4 regions of the Paenibacillus pseudetheri genome follow, and region 4 is predicted to be linked to each of the others. Evidence: riboswitches for the same ligand, from Rfam matches in the RefSeq annotation. Region 4 holds a riboswitch; each other region holds the start of a gene.
What was found. Region 4 has a riboswitch for cyclic di-AMP ahead of L1028_RS28150 (alpha/beta fold hydrolase). Riboswitches for the same ligand answer to the same signal wherever they lie in the genome.
Positions count from the first base shown of each region.

Region 1: another riboswitch for cyclic di-AMP. It lies ahead of L1028_RS26335 (C40 family peptidase); the one in region 4 lies ahead of L1028_RS28150 (alpha/beta fold hydrolase).
Region 2: another riboswitch for cyclic di-AMP. It lies ahead of L1028_RS26930 (TrkH family potassium uptake protein); the one in region 4 lies ahead of L1028_RS28150 (alpha/beta fold hydrolase).
Region 3: another riboswitch for cyclic di-AMP. It lies ahead of L1028_RS12825 (hypothetical protein); the one in region 4 lies ahead of L1028_RS28150 (alpha/beta fold hydrolase).

Region 1 covers NZ_CAKMAB010000044.1:23,132-28,083, forward strand. The annotation lists gene L1028_RS26325 (M1 family metallopeptidase) at 1-1,258, shown strand, start outside; gene L1028_RS26330 (hypothetical protein) at 1,270-2,100, shown strand; cyclic di-AMP (ydaO/yuaA leader) riboswitch at 2,315-2,453, shown strand; gene L1028_RS26335 (C40 family peptidase) at 2,507-2,935, shown strand; cyclic di-AMP (ydaO/yuaA leader) riboswitch at 3,294-3,435, shown strand; gene L1028_RS26340 (C40 family peptidase) at 3,441-3,932, shown strand; gene L1028_RS26345 (ABC transporter ATP-binding protein) at 4,191-4,952, opposite strand, start outside.
Region 2 covers NZ_CAKMAB010000046.1:36,253-41,204, forward strand. The annotation lists gene L1028_RS26920 (LysR family transcriptional regulator) at 1-483, shown strand, start outside; gene L1028_RS26925 (potassium channel family protein) at 554-1,222, opposite strand; gene L1028_RS26930 (TrkH family potassium uptake protein) at 1,236-2,531, opposite strand; cyclic di-AMP (ydaO/yuaA leader) riboswitch at 2,666-2,846, opposite strand; gene L1028_RS26935 (CPBP family intramembrane glutamic endopeptidase) at 3,159-4,844, shown strand.
Region 3 covers NZ_CAKMAB010000011.1:133,367-138,318, forward strand. The annotation lists gene kdpA (potassium-transporting ATPase subunit KdpA) at 1-469, opposite strand, end outside; gene kdpF (K(+)-transporting ATPase subunit F) at 482-559, opposite strand; gene L1028_RS12820 (hypothetical protein) at 686-1,102, opposite strand; cyclic di-AMP (ydaO/yuaA leader) riboswitch at 1,293-1,482, opposite strand; cyclic di-AMP (ydaO/yuaA leader) riboswitch at 1,903-2,068, shown strand; gene L1028_RS12825 (hypothetical protein) at 2,179-2,691, shown strand; gene L1028_RS12830 (hypothetical protein) at 2,708-3,217, shown strand; gene L1028_RS12835 (hypothetical protein) at 3,257-3,709, shown strand; gene L1028_RS31290 (hypothetical protein) at 3,834-3,962, opposite strand; gene L1028_RS12840 (response regulator transcription factor) at 4,062-4,850, opposite strand; gene L1028_RS12845 (histidine kinase) at 4,819-4,952, opposite strand, start outside.
Region 4 covers NZ_CAKMAB010000054.1:5,946-10,897, forward strand. The annotation lists gene L1028_RS28130 (beta-xylosidase family glycoside hydrolase) at 1-605, shown strand, start outside; partial or broken gene L1028_RS28135 (endo-1,4-beta-xylanase) at 711-1,669, shown strand; gene L1028_RS28140 (Nif3-like dinuclear metal center hexameric protein) at 1,778-2,572, shown strand; gene L1028_RS28145 (hypothetical protein) at 2,699-2,842, shown strand; cyclic di-AMP (ydaO/yuaA leader) riboswitch at 3,008-3,194, shown strand; gene L1028_RS28150 (alpha/beta fold hydrolase) at 3,301-4,110, shown strand; gene selD (selenide, water dikinase SelD) at 4,305-4,952, shown strand, end outside.

The sequences.
Region 1 (4,952 bases), on a different contig from region 4:
CGGCACCTCTGAGTTTTACAGCGATTTTGGTATCTTTAATGTAACGATTGCGGTTCCTTCCGACTATATGGTAGCTGCGACCGGATTTCCTGTGAAGAATGCCAAGCTGAAGCAAGATCAAAAAATATATCAGTTCTACGCTGACGATGTCCATGACTTTGCTTGGGCGGCATCCCCTGATTTTACAGTAGCCGAAGAAGCCTTCTCTACGCCAGAAGTGCCTGGTGTACGGATTAAGGTGTATCTCGATCCATTGCACAAAGACTTAAAGGAGCGATACCTTCAGGCCGCGAAGGCTGCTCTAACCTACTTCAGCAAATGGTATGGTCCTTATCCCTACTCGACTCTGTCTATTATCGTTCCGCCTAAGGAGGGCAATGGGGCTGGTGGAATGGAATATCCTACACTCATTACAGCGTTTGGAGCCAAAGACTCTTCTCCTGACACCTCACTTGAAAGAACCGTCGTTCATGAAATTGGCCATCAATACTTCTACGGTATGGTAGCCAGCAATGAATTCGAGGAGGCCTGGCTAGACGAAAGCTTCACTTCTTATGCTGAAGACAGACTCATGGAGCAAGAATATGGCATCAAAACGAATCTCCCACTTCAGTCCAGCTTGGTGACCAAATCAGAGCCGCTAAATTTAGAGACATGGAAATATGCCGGGGCAGAATCCTATAGCCGAAATGTGTATATTCGCGGAAAGCTAGTACTCAAGGATATTGAACGCCAAGTAGGCACTAAAGCAATGAATAGCATCATGTCCACTTACGCACGTAAATTCCGTTTCCAGCACCCCACTACGTCTGATTTTCAAAAAGTCGTTGAGAAGGTAACCAAAAAATCGTGGCAGCCTTATTTCGAAGATTATATTTATGGTGGTGGTGCTCCTGATTTTTCAGTAGATACGATTACGATGAAAAAGAATGGCAACAGCGATGCTCAGAGCTACGAATCCATAGTGAAGATTACAAACAAAGGAAGCCATTACGTTGACGTTCCCATTAAATTCACATTCGCCGATGGCTCTGCTACAGAGCGGGTTTGGAGCGGTGAAGGAACAGAGGCTACATTCCAATTGTTAAGCGATAAGCTTCTTCTCTCTGCTGAGGTTGATCCTGAGCATACCGTTCTTTTAGAAAACAAACATCTTAATAACTTCAGACTGGCGGAAATAGAGCCTAAAACGCTCTCCCGCTGGACATTAAGTGTAACTAAACTAGTTGAAACCGTGCTCGGAACTCTTGTCTGGTGAGGTGAATGATTGTGAGAACATCGATAACCCGCGGCTGGCAAAGCATGAAGGAGCAATTTTATATTCTGATTCTGCTCTTCATCTACCGACTGCTCTGGGGCTACTTTATGTACGGCTTCATCCGGTCTGCTATCGTTCCAATTCTACTGCGCTATCCAGATAAAGACGCTGGAGGCAGCGGTATGGGCAGACTACTCTATTATGTCGAAGGCCAGTTCAGCTTGGACACAGATCCTACGATACGTACTTGGTTATGGATGTTCCTAGGGCTTGTTGTCTTACGACTGCTACTCTCCCCCTTCATAAGAGCAGGATTACTGCATGAACTCCATCAGGAGCGAAAAGGAGAGCGTGGCCTGTTCTTTTTTCCCGGTATGAAGCTTTATGGCTTTCCAGTGTTTATCTTCAGTCTAATCGAATGGGTGCTGGGTCTACTTCCGTTATACTGGCTTGCTCCAAAAATGTACGGGCTATTCTTATCCTCCTTTCTGAACTACTCTTTGTTACTTCATCTAGTTCCATACGTATTGGCATGGCTTATATACATCTTTATCGTGCGCCTGTTCCTTCTATATATGCAGTTTGGTTATACCAGCGGCACGGGGATGTTCTCCTCCTTATTCATTTGCTTGAAGTCGCTGATTCCAGCAATAGGCATTTCAATCATACTTGGTGCAGCAGGCCTGGTCCTTTTGCTAGTGTGCGGAGTAACGGGTATCTACTGTCCTGGCCTACCAGCACTTCTTATTCGTCAACTTTCATCACTGCCCTCAACACTCTTCAAAATGTGGGGAATTTCAGCTCAATATCATCTATGGCGCAGTAAAGCATTTCCACAATAATTTGAAGCATTACAGAACATAATATAAGAGTCCCGGTTCCTGAATCAGGAGCTGGGACTCTTTCGCGTTATAGACAAATTATGAGGATTTGCAAAATCGTAAAGACTTTGTTACAATAAATCCTGTTCCATTGGTAACAAGTTTGTAATCATTTGAAACGATTTCTACATAACTTCATGTATTTGTCGTAGTCTTGTCGATAAGTCACTGTCTGGTGCATAAAACGCCGAATTCCTTGCACCGGGAAGTGGGGGAACCATATTTTGGGTGAATTGATCTCGCTTTGCAGTGATCATAGGGGAACCTTCTACCGAATCCTTAAGCTAACCTCACAGGCATTGGAAGGGGTACAAATTTTTTGAAGAACTTAAGAAAAGCATGCGTCGCTGCGGCGCTAGGACTTGTGATGGCGTTCTCTATTGGTGGAGGAAGTGCCTTTGCAGACTCTAAGATGGACAGTGTTATTTCAAAGACTGTTGGAGTTGCCTATAAAACCGGAGGCACTAGCACTGCCGGGTTTGACTGTTCTGGATTCACTACGTATGTATACAAGAAGGTGGGTCTTTCTTTGCCCCGTACTTCAAAAGCTCAATATAATGTCGGAACTCCTGTTGCCAAAAGCAAATTGCGTTCAGGTGACCTGGTTTTCTTTAACACATTGGGCAACGGCGTATCCCATGTCGGCATTTATGTTGGAAACGGAAAATTCGCACAATCATCATCTTCATATGGCGTGACCATCACTTCACTTAGCCAGTCCTACTGGGCCAATCGCTACGTTGGTGCTAAAAGAGTAATGAGTACTTCCTCATATCAAGCTGTAGCCTACGATTAATACTTCCCCACAACTATAACCTCACAATTACATTATATAGACCTGGGTTTGATTATTGACTTAATCGAATCCAGGTTTTCTCTTGCCTTACTATATTCTTTACACCACTAGAACGGACTTTAAACACTTTTATTTGATAAAAATTTCAATAAATACAAAAATTAGTTTAATATTATCGCTTACATATGCATTTTGTCTTTAAAAAAACGAATTTTTTTGCATGATTATGTTAAAAACGATTGCCAAGCGGCACTCTGTTTGTTACAATAACTGCAGTAAGATTTTAGTAACATTTTTGTAATCATTAAGTTGTTATTTACAAAGGTTTTGTCATGTATTGATTACAAGCTATCCTAATCAACAGTATCAGCCGAGTTTCCTAACTATTAGGAAAACGGGGGAACCAACTTTGGGTGAATTGACCTCCATTTTTAGAGGGGTCATAGGGGACCTTCAACCGAACCCTTAAGCTAACCTCGTAGGCATCCGGAAGGGGTATAAACTTTTGAAGAAGAAGCTAGCAGCAGCAGTACTTAGCTTTTCCATTATTTTCACCATCGGAGCAGGAAGCGCTTCCGCAGATTCCAAAATGGATAAAGTGATCGACAAGACCATCGGAACTAAGTATGTATCCGGCGGCATCTCCACAAATGGATTTGATTGCTCCGGATTTACAATGTATGTGTTTGATAAAATTGGTATCAACCTACCACACCAATCAGGTTCCCAGTATCAAATGGGTACTGCTATCTCCCAGGATGATTTAAGATCTGGAGATCTTGTATTCTTTAATACAAGTGGTAAGGGTGTCTCCCATGTCGGTATTTATGTCGGTGAAGGCAAGTTTGCACATGCATCTTCCTCACGCGGTGTAACGATTAGCTCCCTGAGTGATAGCTACTACGTGAAACGCTACATCGGTGCTAAACGGATTATGAGCACGGATGCTTATCATTCTGTTGCTTCTGAGACAGAAGATAATGATGATGTTCAATAAGTAAATCGTACATAGGCTCTTTTCCAAGATGTTGATTCTTGGGGAAGAGCTTGTTTTTTTGTCTTATTTAATATTTACCCCTCTCAGAATTTGTAAAACATGTTTCTTTTCATGACCTATGCAGTTAAAAATAAAATTATACGATTATTTTGGCCATCGCATTATTTAATGCTTCTTGGGGTTACACATAAACATCATAATTACCAGGTGGTACCTACGAAAATGCATAACCTAAGTCTTTAAAGGATTCAGACAAACTTAACCCAGCGTGTGATCCTGCATATCACGTTTCATCCCGAATTGTCTTTCATATAGTTCTTTATATACTCCATCCCTCCCTAACAGGTGTTCCTTATCACCTTCTTCAGCAATCCGTCCGTCATTTACAACGATAATATGGGATGCGTTATTAATCGTTGAAAGGCGATGTGCAATAACTATACTTGTCTTATTCATCAATAAATAATCCATTGCCTTCCGAATATAGTACTCTGATACCGCATCAAGAGATGAGGTTGCCTCATCCATTATTATAATTGGTGGATTCTTCAGCAGAACCCGAGCTATAGAAATCCTCTGCTTTTCCCCTCCAGACAATTTAACTCCACGATTTCCAACTACTGTATCATATCCATTAGGGAGATTTATAATGAACTCATGAATATAAGCTGCTTTACAAGCATTTATCATCTCTTCTTTCGGAGCACTGTAATTAGCATACTGTAGATTTTCCTTTATGGTTCCATTAAAAAGATAAGTCTCTTGAGTAACAAGACCGATTTGAGAGCGTAACGATTGCAAAGTCAGCAGACGGATATCGATACCTCCGATGGTTATGCTCCCAGAATCAATATCATACAAACGTAAGATTAAGTTAGTAATCGTCGTTTTGCCCGATCCGCTAGCACCGACTAGTGCAGTCATCTTTCCGGCGCTTGCAATGAAAGAAATATTTTGCAGTGTCGGATTTCCATTTTGATAGGAAAAGGTAACATTCTGAAATTTTATGTCTTTAATGAC
Region 2 (4,952 bases), on a different contig from region 4:
GATATTGGTCTGATCGCTTCCTCTATTCAAGAACCTGGACTGCGCTGTATTTCTCTGTTTGAGGATCAACTTCGACTGGTTGTTTCTGAGCATCATCCTCTGAATCAATCTACCAAGCTAACCATGGATGATCTCTCCCGACTGCCTATGATCCTCTTCTCCAAAGGCACCTGGTACCGCCGTCTAACGGACGATCTGTTCCAGCGCTGTGGAATTGATCCAGACGTCCGTATGGAGATTGACTCCTTCGAAGCCATCGTGCGGCTTCTGCCGACAGTCAATGTAGCAGCGTTACTGCCCAAGTCTTATCTACGTCCACAGTTGTTAAACGGTGGCGGGCTGGTCTCTCTGCATATTAAGGAGCTGGAGCAGACTCAGCGAACTACCTGTCTAATATACCGTGACGATGGAAGCCTGAGCACAGCGGCTCGAAGCCTCGTGCAGGTTACAGAAGAGATGTTTCTGACGGAACGAGAGAAGTAATAGCTGCCTCTTTCGTCTACCTAAATTTAAAAAGCCCTCCGTGCCCTATAAGGACGGAGGGTTTAACTATTTAATCTTTGTTTACAACTTCATCCTCAAATCGATCAATGCTTTCATTAGAACCAATGAGTACCATAACGTCGCCCTCACTCAAATGATCATGTGCCGTCGGAGCCACTATAATTCCACTTTCCCGGTTCAGGGCAACAATACTGCAGCCATATTTCGCTCTTGTATTTAAATCTGACAAGCTTTTCCCGTTCATGCAAGACGGAACGGTTAGCTCGACGATTTTATAATCCTTGGACAGCTCAATATAGTCCAGCAAATTGGGTGTCACGAGCTGATGTGCTACACGAATGCCCATATCCCGCTCTGGGAAAATAACCCGGTCCACGCCCAGCCTGGACAACGCACGACCATGAAGGATCGAGATCGCCTTGGCTACTACTTGCTTGACTCCAATCTCTTTTAACAAAATCGCCGCCAGAATACTTCGTTCCATATTGTCGCCGATCGCTATAATCCCACAATCGAAGTTCCGCACGCCAAGCGAACGCATAATCCCCTCATCTGTAGCATCAGCCACTACCGCATGCGTCAGGTGATCACTCATTTCCTCTACGCGCTCCTCATGGTGATCAATGCCGAGTACCTCGTAGCCCATTTCCATCAGCTCAAGTGCAAGGCTTGAGCCAAAGCGGCCTAAACCGATTACTACAAATTGCTGTGCTTTCATTTCGGATTAACTCCTATCCAATAATTATTTTACCTTCTGGGTGCTTATACAATGGTTTACCCTGTTTTGGTCCTAGCGCATACACTAATGTTAATGGACCTAGGCGACCCGCAAACATCGTCAGACAAATCAGAATCTTGCCGATAACAGACAGTTCAGGTGTAAGCCCCATACTTAGTCCCACCGTAGCAAAGGCTGAGGTCGTCTCAAATAATATTGCTAAGAAATTACTATCCTCTGTTGTGGACAGTAGCATTGATACAGAAAGGACCAATAGTAAAGCCAGTAAAGTTAACGTCAACGCTTTATAGATACGCTCCTGCGCCAATCGATAACGGAACAGCACAACATCTTCACGCCCGCGCAGCATCGCGATTACTGCACCAATCATAATGGTAAAGGTCGTAGTCTTGACCCCGCCACCCGTTGAGCCCGGTGATGCACCAATAAACATAAGAATAACCATAAAGAACTGTGAGGCTTGCCGCAGTCCGGCAATATCCACCGTGTTGGCGCCAGCGGTTCGGGGCGATACGGACTGAAAGAATGCCGATAATATTTTGCCGCCGAAATTTAAATTCCCCAGTGTGCGCTGATTCGTAAATTCAAATATAAAAATAACCAAAGCGCCGATAAGAATAAGCCCTGCAGTGGTGGAGAGTACAACTTTGCTATGCAAAGATAATTTACGTTTGACACGAAACTCCACCAGATCCGACATGACAATAAAACCAATACCGCCAGAGACAATCAGAAACATCACCACGATGTTCACAAGCGGGTCATATACATAATCGGTTAAACTCCGGAAATCCCCGAAAATATCAAATCCAGCATTATTAAACATAGACACCGCATGAAATATTCCAAAATAAACGGCCTTTCCCAGTGGCATATCAAACGCCCAGCGTATGGACAGAAGCACCGCTGCACAGCCTTCGATGACCAAGGAATAAATAAGTACTCTCCGGATCAGTCGAACAATCCCCTCCATAGAGCCTTGGTTCATTGCTTCCTGAAGGATCAGTCTGTCCCGCAAGGAAATTTTACGTTTCATCATCATGGCAAATAAGGTCGCCATTGTCATAAACCCTAAGCCGCCCACCTGGATAAGCACCATAATTACGGTTTTCCCAAAAATGGTGAATGTCGTCCCGGTGTCCAGCACCACAAGTCCTGTCACACATGTGGCCGATGTTGCAGTAAACAACGCATCAATAAAACTCACAGCATTCCCGCTGGTACTCGAAATGGGAAGCATAAGCAGCAAGGCTCCAATCAGAATGATCGATGCAAAACCAAGCACCATAATCTGAGGCGGAGAGAGCTTCAGGAACTTTGATTCAGAAACCCTGCGAAACTGTGAAGCCACTACGCTCACCCTCTTATCTAAATTTAAAGAATTCCAACAAAAAAAGCACTGGAAAACCAATGCTACCCTTGGTTCCTGCAGTAAATTAGCCTACGAGGTTAGCTGACGGATTCGGACTGTGCAGGCTGCCCTATTCGTTCTAGAACGAAATTCACCCCTGATGAATAAAGACACCGCCTATGGCGTATACTCATCTTTTCATTACTTCTTGTGGTTCCCCCGTTTTCACCTGAAATTCGGCTATATACAATTGCATACAAATTATATATGTTATTTCGAAAAATCACAAAGACACTATTAATGGTGATTCATATGAAAAATGCGGTTTGGAGAGGATGTACCACTAAGAGTGCCTTTTCTCATCACTTTTCCGTGTTTTCCCTGCAATTGCATCGATTTTCATGAAAAATGAAGAAAAGATCACCTTAAATTCATGGTATATATTCAGTCACCTATTCTATAATATCTCTATTACCCATAAAAAGAATGTACGATTTTTTGTAACTATCATGGCACTAATACTATAATGGAACATAACATTGTCAATTTACAAGGAGGCGTTACATGAATCCCGTTGGCCAGCCCTTACAGCAACGTGCCCTCTCCAAGAGGCTCATCATCTCGGGCATTATCGGTCTTATTCTATTTATTATGTTTCAGATCGCCCCCTCGGTGCTAAATAGCCCTGCCGGGGAAGATACTACCGTTATCAGCAAGGCGGAAGCCCGCGACAAAGCGATATCATTCGCAGAACAAAAGCTAAACTATACCAAAGCACCAAATGATCAGTGGAATGTACTGTACGAAACGGACTCTTCCTTTTATGGATATATGTCCCGCGAGAAGCTTTTGGAGGACTATACAAAGAAGAAATTGGATCAACGATATCCTTTTGACATTTTCCGTGTAACACTTCGTCCTTCAGCGGAACAAGAGCCACTGATCTCCATTGACCTCAATATGTACACTGGCGCAGTTGTCGCCTTCACACAAGGTGCAGAAGGATCGGGTGCCGGATTACCAAGCAATGTATCCACCAGTGCAAAAGAAGAGGACAAGGGTACTACCTTATCACTTGCACAAAAAGAAAATCTTGCCCGTCCCTGGCTTCAGGAATGGGATGTGAATCCTGCCAAGCTGCAAATTGAATCGAATACGGGAAACTATGGGCTTGTGTATACAGATCGTTCCGTTCAGATCGGCGAATCCTTACTACACTATTATTTAAATTTCACTGGCGAACAGGTATCCAGCTTTAAAGCAGGATTCACTGCTCCAGCCTGGCATACCTCCTATGTGAAGGACCAGACCTCTCTCGCGGAAAAGCTTACATTATTCGGCTACGGTCTGCCTACCTTAGCTTTAGGAATTCTGGCACTCATCTACAGCATACTTAGAAGAGAATATACCTCCTTTAAGCGTGGAATATTCCTAAGCTCAGCTTATTTTGTAATCATGATGATCAGCACCTATAATATGCTCCCTGAATCCACAGGCGAAGGACTCGAGGCTCAGATCACTTCCGTCATTATGTTCATCATTTATGCCTTATATAGCCTCCTAATGTCCTCCCTGCTCTATTTTTCTTTAGTTGGAGGGGACGGCCTTTGGAAAAAAGAAGAGGGGATGAACCCATGGCCACGTGCTAAAGAACCTGGCTATGGAAAATATGTTCTGGATAGTATCCGGGCAGGATACGTCTGGGCATTCGTGCTGCTGGGAGTGCAAACCCTTATGTTCATCGTATTATCATTTACCTTGCAGAACTGGTCCACTACCGACGCTACTCAATCTCCTTACAACATGAGATATGCTTGGCTGCTGCCCATCGTTGCATGGCTCGCTGGTTTATCCGAGGAAGCTATTTATCGTTTTTTCGGAATCCCTATGTTGAAAAAAGTATTCCGTAGCACGTTCATTGCTTGCCTGATCACTACGCTGGTTTGGGCGTTTGGCCATACGTTGTATCCGATCTATCCCATCAGTTCCCGTCCCATTGAGCTGACCGTGATCGGTTTGCTCTTTAGTTATATTTTCCTTCGTTACGGCTTTATTGCCGTCATGTTCAGTCACGTCGTGTTTGACAGCATTCTGATGGGCGCTACGCTGATCTTTATGAAGGAAAGCGTGAATGTAGGGGCTGGTATCTTCGCGATTATCATGCCGTTCATAGTCGCCTATATCGTCTATCGGTTTAATCCACCGCAAAAATCAGAACCTAAGCCGGTTGAACCTACATCTGTAATTTAAAGAAGTAACGGGCGGATAACCTATAATTAAAAAAAGGTGTCACAGCAGAAAATGAACTGTGACCCGTAAGATGGAAACTTTGAAAAAAGTGCCCCTCTTACGGGTTAT
Region 3 (4,952 bases), on a different contig from region 4:
TGATTCCTCTGACAAAGGCAACCGCAACAGAAAATCCGCTCGCTGCAGATGTGAACATCATCATCGTGATGACAGCCATTTGTGAAAAATACGAAAGCCCCGTCTCCCCGCTATAATGCTGCAGGTTCGTATTGGTCATAAAGCTGATCACTGTATTGAATGAAAGCGTCTGTTCCATATCCGTAATTCCATTTGGGTTTAACGGCAATCCCCGCTGCAATCTAAGAACAATATAACTGAAAGTAACCAATACGATATTTGTTAACACAAAGCTGAGCGCATACTTCTTCCATGACATTCCGTCACGTTTTTTCAGGCCGATCAGCTTATAAATTCCTTTTTCCATGCCTCCAAACCATCGATCCGTACGGTTCGGTTCATTAGAAAATACATGATATAAATACGTGCCCATCGGCTTAACCAGCAAGATAAGAATTACGATTACAGCAACTATTTGCAAAATGCCCATGAATGCCCCTCCTTAAAATTTCTCCGGATGAATCAATGCGTAAACTAGATATAGAAACAGCAGTAGGGTAACAGCGATTACTAGAATCACAGCTTATCCCTCCCTGTATCCTCAACTACACCTGCGCACCAGCGCATAAATCCATAAAACAACCCGTAAATTACAGCTAATGAAGCCACCATATACAGATCCATCATATCTCCCGCACTCCTTCTTTTATCCTTGTTGAGGTGATTTATCTACTAGAAAATCCGCATCACCACTGTGGGAATAGATTACATAACTCGCGCCAAGTCTTTTATAGACCAATCTAGGATTTATTGAGCTTGTGATTACAAAAATCGGCTGTGTCGTCCAGGTGCGGCACATTTGAATGTAGCGGCAGCATAACGTAAAGCTGCTCTCGAATAGATATACCCTGCCTACCGGGAACGGTGGGCGAAACCAAGTGTTCTGATGGCGGGTATCTACTAGAATGACCTGCTCAACACCCATCTCCTCGAGTAAGGTTTTCTCAGCCACATTGTTGGTCAATCCCGCCATCTTAATACCTCTGAATTTCAGTAGTTTAATGAAATGTTCTCCTGCCTTCGTTGGCGCACATACAAGCACATATTCATTCTGATCCGTCATCTCTTATTCTCCTCAAATGCTTTACTTGTAAGATCAGAAAGTGTTCACCCTGATCATTTAAGAAAAGCTACCGCTAATGATGAATTTAACGACCTCTCCGTGAGGGTCTCCATATATGCTTTGCTAATAAAAAGCACAGCAAAAAGCCACAAAGGATCTCCTCTGTGGCTCGCTAGCGGTCACATTGCACTCATCCTCTCTCCATACGCTTACGAGGTTAGCTGTCGGATTCGGGCGGTGAGAGTCGCCCTACCTGTGTGGATGCGAGCTCACTCGCACCCTCTACAGGATTCACCCCATAACCGGCTTCCGACTCTCACATCGTCTGCCGATTGTTGGTTCCCCCGCTTTCCTTATCGGAAATTAAGCGGATCAAATATTCGATTGTTGTTGAAACAGGAGTAATCATACCCTTATGCAGGAAGTATTGTAAAACCTGATTGATGCCAAAATAATGCAAATTAAAAACTATTTTCGCATCGGATAGCGCTTACTTGATATCCAATCTCTCTATATCTCCTGTTTACTCGAATTTGATTCAATTAGCGAAAAGCGGTCATTCTATGTGATTTTATTCACCACATTTGGAGAGATCTCCAAAAATCGCCTTTATAGGTAAGAAAATGAGAAACTGAGATTAAGCGAGGAAGAGGCTCGATAACTCGCAATAAATACCTATTTAGTTCCCTTTTTCGTCGTAGTCGGCAGGATATGGTTTAAATTGCGCTCAAAAGAACACTTTCTGTTTTTACAGAAACACCTTGAAAAGAGTATGATTCGGGTTGAATCTATTTCACGAAATACATTCAACGCTGAGTTCCTGCATTTGCAGGGAACGGGGGAACCATCAGGCCACATGGCCTACTTGGGGTGAATCCGAAGGAGACTGTTCAAGTCTCACATAGGTAGGGCGACTCTCACCGTCCGAATCCGACAGCTAACCTCGTAAGCGTAAAGAGAGAGACCCTTGATCCGCCACGCTTTGGTACAGGTGTGTATACCTGTATTCCAAAACCGCAGCAGAGGTCCTCCTCTTGCTGCGGTTTTTGCGTTACCTGAATCTATAGGGTGATAGCATGCTGGACGGGGTGAAAGGAATGAAGCACTATTATTGGGGAGCTCAGCAAGGGCTGCTTGAGCCGATAAGTCTAAATTATGTTTGCTTTGGAGCGTTATGGTTCGAAGAGGATCATCACAGAACGATTGTCGGCTACGCATTTGGTCAGAACCAGATTGAATCACTGCGCCATTTCGGCAGCCCATCTACCTGTGAACACTGTATGGACCGAAGAATAATATACGAAATATATAAAAATATCCGAGAAAAGCAGCAGTTGCAGGATTGGTCTGCACACCAACGTTTTCCGTGGCTCACCGCTTTTAAGGAACCTTGGAAAGATGTTGCTGTCGGTTGGTACGTGATGAGATCCCGCAACACCTTTCCCTTACATTTATCCGTTATACGCAAACAGAAATTCCGACTATGGCTGGAGCATGCCGCAGTCTGTGAGAATGAAGCTGAAATGCTCGCCTGTATAGAGAAGGCTAACGTCATTCACCATGTAGACCTTAAGCTTTTGGAAACCTAAGGAGGAGAACCCTGTCATGGACCAGCGAAGACTATCTCGCATAGAAGTATTCGTCTTTGATTCACCTGAGCCTATTCACTATGGAATGGAGGCTGATCAAGGCAGCCGTTATGGCATCCTGAAACTTACCTGTAGAGGAGGCAGCAGCTGGGGGGCATGTCTTATCTCTGCCAATACCAAAACTTTCGACCTTATTAAATGGAGTTCTTTTCTCAGAATGATTTACCATTGCCGGCTTGAGGAAGCAATAGATAAAGTGCGTACCCATGGTTCAGAATGGGATCAGACTCAGTTTGAGCTAGTGCAAGGTGCTTTACAGGATTTAAAAGCCAAGCTGCAGGGTAAATCCTTAGCAGGTCATATTGAGCAAGGTCGCCTGTACAGAGCTGTCGCCGGTGGGAGAGATTCCAGGGGAGGGCGGCTATATTATAAACCATCCAGTGTTGCACTTCAAAAACATAGCTATCCGGAACCTGATACTGCCGAGCTTATCAACAAATCCATTTCTTACTTTTCAATATTATAGGTTTATCCCATAACTCATTCTGAAAGGATCGTGTTTATCATGCCTGACCCCTTACCTGCCGGATCACCCCGAAGAACTATATTTGCAGAGTGTGTTCAAAAGTATACGAATGATATCTATAAGCTCAGTTCCATGTTGTTACAACAATCAACAGAAGCCGAGAAGGTAACTATCCGCACTTTTAAAGAGCTTCATAAAATATTCCGTCAAAAAAGCTTCGACAGCCAGCTATTCTCTATAGAAGCTTACCGCTCTTGTATCCGACAATGCGCCGATTATTACGCACGCCGGTCTCTCCTGTCTGCCAAGGCATTGCCTTGGGAGGAGCAGCTTGTAAAAACGATGTGGTATGGCCTAAAGCTATCTTTACCTCAAATAAGCATCATCCTGCAAAAGAGTGTTCCTGTGCTAAAAGCGCAGCTTAGGCATGTGCGGGAGCAACTGACAGCTCAAGAGGATTTGCTGCCTAGTGGTAATCTATCCGTTGTATAATCTCCTAAAGGAAAAAGCCAGTTTGCTGCTATAATGTCGTAATCATCGCCGCTGTGATCTCCTTTTAGCTCCATGCGATTTGACCTAGCGCAACCGAAGTACTTTCTGCACTCGGGCAAATGAGTTACTGCAAAGTCATCCTCTCTCCTACAACCAGAACTGAAATCACTACTAAATTGATACCCACGCCGAAGAAAACGGCCATCATCAGCAGCAGCTTGGCAAGCGGCAAATAGATTCCGTCCAACCTCATTGATAGAAGGCAGCTCCGAGCATAGCATCCATGGCGTGCTGCAGAGGGCTTCAATCTTATTATAAGGTAAGTTTATACAACAGGATGAGAATGGCCCTCCTATCCATAACCGAACGGATGCTTCTTGTACTCTAAGGGGCTTGAGCCGACTCTATTTTTGAACACACGACTAAAATAGTATTGGCTCTTATACCCTACCTTCACGGCCAGATCCCCGATCTTGATATTCGGCATTACGTCATCCAGAATCTCCTTCGCCTTCGATATCCGAAGCTCGGTGACATAGTCAAGGAATGAAGCACCGATTTCTTGCTTCATACGCTTGCTAAGATAGGTTTGATTGATATGAAATAGCGCTGCTACTCGAGCAATAGACAGCTCCGGATCCTGATAATGACTGTCAATATACTCGGTCACTTTTTGGATAAGCACTGTTCCATCCCCTGTAAACCCGGGAAGCTCCCGCTCCTTATCCATCCTGCTTTCATGTGAATGCAAAGGATATTTTGCCTGAAGATGCTCATCGATCCGATGAAGCAGCTTGTTCAGATCACTCTTCGGCACAGGTTTCAATACATAATCGAATGCTTGCAGTTGCACGGCTTGACGCGCATATTCAAAGTTATCGTAGCCGCTGATGATGACAACCAGAACCGACGGGCAGCGTTCGCGCAATATATTCATCAGATCGAGCCCATTCATATTCGGCATGTTGATGTCCACAAGACATACATGTGGTGGGGCTTCCTCCACCATATTCAATGCTTCATTTGCACTTTTCGCTTCTCCTGCAACCTCAAAAAGATACGGACTCTCCTCAATGTATTGTCGCAAGCCTTTGCGAATGATCGTTTCATCATCCACGATGACAATCTTCCACATCTTCATTCCTCTCCCCTTCCAAAGGTATGCGAATGACCATAACGGTAATGCCATCTTCGCTCTTCACTGCAAGGCCATATGGCACCCCGTAAGCTAGTCGAATGCGAT
Region 4 (4,952 bases):
CTTCTAGCGGAAGATATGACTTTGATAACGATGTATTGCCTTTATCATTAGCCTTTCTTCGGAATCCCGCTGAAGCAAGCTGGTCTTTAGATGAACGTCCGGGATGGCTATCTCTTCGGGGTCAACCTGAAGGTCTTAATGATATCGGGCAAGTGGCTTTTATAGGAAGAAGACAGCAGCATACTTCAGCAGAATGGAGCACATTCCTGGAGTTTAATCCTAGTGCGGACGGTGAAGAGGCTGGACTTTGTGCTAGATTGGATGAGCGTGCACATTATGAGGTTGGATTGGTACAAAAAGATGGTCACAGAGTCATTGCAGCACAATTAACCATTGATGGAATAACCCGTATAGAAGCAGAAGTGCCAACTATAGCTGAGCAAATTTATCTGAAAATACAGGCAGATCTTACCGAATACACCTTATCGTTCTCCTTGAATGGGCAGGATTGGAATAAGCTATCTACAGCGGCATCTTACCCATTATCTCCTCAAGCTGTAAAAGGAAACGGATTTACTGGTGTCCTTATTGGCTTATATGCGACAGGTCATGGCAAAGTGGCTGAGGTACCTGCCTACTTTGATTGGTTCGATTATCGTTCATAATGTTTCGAATACGGAATATAAATACGTTTGGTAGGAGGAAGATTGTTGAGACAAGCTAGTGATTTTATAGAGCCTGCACTAAAGAAGGTATTCGCAGAGGATTTTATGATTGGCGCAGCCGTTAACCCATTGACGATACAATCACAGGAACACTTACTCGCCTATCATTTCAATAGTATTACCGCTGAGAATGAGATGAAGTTTGAAAGTCTCCATCCACTTGAGGATATTTATAACTTTGGGGTGTCAGACCAGCTGGTTGCCTTCGCACGGGAACATCATATGGCGATGCGCGGACATACCCTAATCTGGCACAATCAGACTACGGACTGGCTGTTTGAGGATAAGGACGGAGGACCTGTAAGCAAAGAGATTCTGCTTACACGAGTTAAATCACATATTCAGACCGTTGTAGGACGCTATAAGGGAGAAATTTATGCTTGGGATGTTGTAAACGAGGTAATCGCTGATGAGGGAGAAGAACTTCTTCGCCAGTCGAAGTGGCTCGACATTGTGGGCCCAGACTTTATCACCAAAGCGTTTGAATTTGCGCATGAAGCCGATCCAAAGGCATTGTTGTTCTACAATGACTATAACGAATCCCATCCATTAAAGCGTGACAAAATCTATAAACTGGTGAAGTCGCTATTGGAACAAGGCGTGCCAATCCATGGCGTCGGATTGCAAGCACACTGGAATTTATACGATCCTAGTCTGGATGATATTCGTCAGCGATCGAAAAATATGCATCCTTAGGACTTCAGCTCCAATTGACTGAGCTGGATGTATCCATGTTCCGTTTCGATGACAGACGAATGGATTTAAAGGTAGCGCCTACTGATCTCCTCGAGCTGCAGGCAGATAGATACGAAGCGATGTTCACACTGCTGAGAGAATACCGCGACGTCATTAGTTCAGTCACGTTCTGGGGAGCCGCAGATGACTATACCTGGCTGGATGATTTCCCTGTTCGTGGTCGGAAGAACTGGCCGTTCCTATTCGATGAAGGGCATAAGCCGAAGCCAGCTTTCCACCGGATTATCGGCTCTGCCACGAAATCATAGAGCGTATTGTTCGCTTGAAAGTGAACTAAACCCGTCCTTATATCGATTAAGGGCGGGTTATTTTTACGTTGATAGATTAATAGAATAGATCTCAAAGGGAGGATTAAAGTGAGCGTGACAATTAGAACGATTCTGGAAGATTTAATGGGAACTATGGAACAGATAGATGAGACTGTGGATACTCTTAAGCCGGGGAATCCAGAAACGGTGATTACAGGGATGATTACGGCATTCTCTGCTACGCAATATGTTGTGGAACGAGCGGTTGCTATGAACGCCAATTTGTTGATCACACATGAAGGTGTGTTTTACAGTCATCATGAGACAAGCGAGTGGTTAGAGGGTGACCCTGTTTATCTCGCGAAACGGAGTTTAATCGAGCGTTCTGAACTGGCTATTTTTCGTTATCATGATTATTGGCATCGGCATCAACCGGATGGGATCATGGTGGGTTTGCTGCGAGAACTTGGGTGGTCAGCCTATGTGGATGAGCAGCAAGCAACTGCTTCAATCCTAACGATTCCTGCCATGACAGTAAGTGAAGCTGCCGAGTATATCAAAAGAAAGCTAAGCATCTCCTATGTACGTGTTGCTGGGGACCTATCCCAGACATGCAGACATGTGGGGATATTAGTAGGTTACAGAGGAGGTGGGACGATGGCTATTCCTCTTTTTAATCAGCACCATCTTGATTTGATTATTGCTGGCGAGGGACCGGAGTGGGAAACCCCGGAATATGTGAGGGATGCAGTGCATCAAGGTAGATCGAATGCGCTGATCATGTTAGGTCATGCGGAGAGTGAAGCCCCGGGGATGAAATATTTGGCTGAAGTTCTGGCAGAGAAATACCCGATGATTTCTACCTGTTTCATTGCAGAACAACCGATTTATCAGCTGGTATAATCCGTCGAAATCAAAGTCGAAGGCAAAAACAAGTGAAGCAAAGCGATCCTGATCTTATGAGAAGTGCGCTGTTCTTTTTTCCAAGCTGGGAGCTTGCATTGAAAAACGCCGATCTGTTAAAGCCATATGATTGAATATAGAAGCCGACTCGTTCAGGGATTGATCTCTGAAGGCCACTCGGTTTTCTTGAAATATAAGATTTATATGCTGCGCAACTATGAATATCCTTATATTTTTACGAGAACGGTTATCGTCTGTAAAGGACGATAACCGTTTCTTCTTAATAAACCGAGTAAACAAGAGCAAAAGAAAGAGAAAACGAAGTGTATGCTCAATATGAAATGAAAAGCATGGCTTTCAACATTATTTTGCCCACGGCTCAACTTTACAAGAAACCTTACACGGAGTATGATTCATCACATAACTGACAATTACATAAGAAGTCCGCTTAATTTCCGTTAAGGAAAGCGGGGGAACCAACAACTGGGAACCAGTGTAACAATCGGTACTAGTTATGGGGTGAATCCTGTTCCAGGTGCATAGTAATGCATCCATGCAGGTAGGGCAACTCTCACTGCCCGAATCCGACAGCTAACCTCGTAAGCGTATGGAGAGAGGATGAATGGCGTATTTGATGATGAATAGCCACAGAGAATCCCTCTGTGGTTTTTTGCTGCGTTCATAAGCACATATAGATGTAGAACCTATCTATGAAAGAGGTGTTAACTTTGCCTATTGCTAAACTGAATGGAACTTCGCTCTATTACGAAATCAATGGAACAGGGACTCCGGTTGTGTTTATCCATGGACATGGATTAACACATAGTATGTTCAAGCCGCAATTGGAATATTTTTCTGATAAATATAAAGTGATTCTGTGCGATTTACGGGGGAATGGCAAATCAGGTGAATTGCTGCAGGCTCCAAACGAAATTATTGAAACTCAATGCCTAGATATAATTATGTTATTGAATGATCTGGGCATTTGTGAGGCTGTTTTTGTTGGGAGTGCCTATGGCGGGCTCGTCGTTCAACATATTGCGAAACAATATCCTGAACGAGTAAAAGCGATTGTTGTCGCGGATAGCTTTTGTAGAAGTCAGGCGTCAACGATAATCGGTAAAATCCAGCTTCTGGCTGCATATTGTAGTTGGTTAATGTATTACGCCCCAAGTGAGCTTGTATTGCCTTCGATTCGTATGATGTATAGGGAACGCTGGAACCTGGCTTATAACGAGATTAGAAGAGGACTTCTCGATAAACGTCCACGGGAATTGTACCGGCAAAGGCTGGCTACGAGCCATGTGGATTACACTAGATGCTTAAAGTCTTTTAAGCGTCCGGCGTTATGTATTGTCGGTGACTTTAGTGAATTTGGAGTTAACTGTATGAAGGAAATGGTGTCTCAACTGCCACATGCTCAGTTAGTGATTATTCCTAACGCATTAGATCCTAGTAATCTGTGTCAGCCGGAGAAATTTAATGCTATACTTCAGCGGTTTTTGGAGAAACAGCAGGAGGCTCAGCAGATTAGTTAATTTTAGTGGAGGAAGCATTGGAGCTTGCATATTCTTATATGGACGGGTAGGGTTTAAGTGAGGGGCGTCTCATAGCCGGGGAGTATGAACTGGCTACGGGGCGTTCTTTTGTATATTTGTATTTTGTGCAATACTGTCTACTGATGTAAGATTAAAGGTATTCGACATTAACTATCTAAAGGAGCTGAGTCATGATGTCTCAAGCCGAAACTATAAAATTGACCTCATTATCTTCAAAAGGGGGCTGCGGCTGCAAAATCGGTCCCGCTGATCTCATGCAGGTTATTCGCAGTCTGCCACCAACCGTTCCTAACCCGGATCTACTTGTAGGTCTGGATACTAGTGATGACGCTGGGGTATATCGATTAAGTGATGATCTAGCGTTAGTGCAGACTGTTGATTTTTTCACGCCGATCGTGGACGACCCTTATTCCTTTGGGCAAATTGCAGCAGCTAATGCGTTAAGTGATATTTATGCTATGGGCGGTAAGCCGCTTACGGTGCTTAATATTGTGGCCTTCCCTATTTCTGTTCTGGACAAAAGCATTCTCGGTGACATTTTGCGCGGTGCAGCAGATAAAGTGCAGGAAGCAGGAGCAACGCTTGTGGGCGGACATTCCATCGACGATAAAGAGCCTAAATTTGGATTGGCTGTTACAGGCCTTGTGCATCCGGACAAAGTAAGAACGAATGCAGGTGCGCAGGTAGGAGACAAACTGATTCTAACGAAGCCTATCGGTGTAGGTATCTTAACAACATCCATTAAAAAGGATCAGCTATCCCCTGAAGAAACTGTGCGCCTTACGACAGTCATGTCTACACTGAATAAAAAAGCGGCTGAA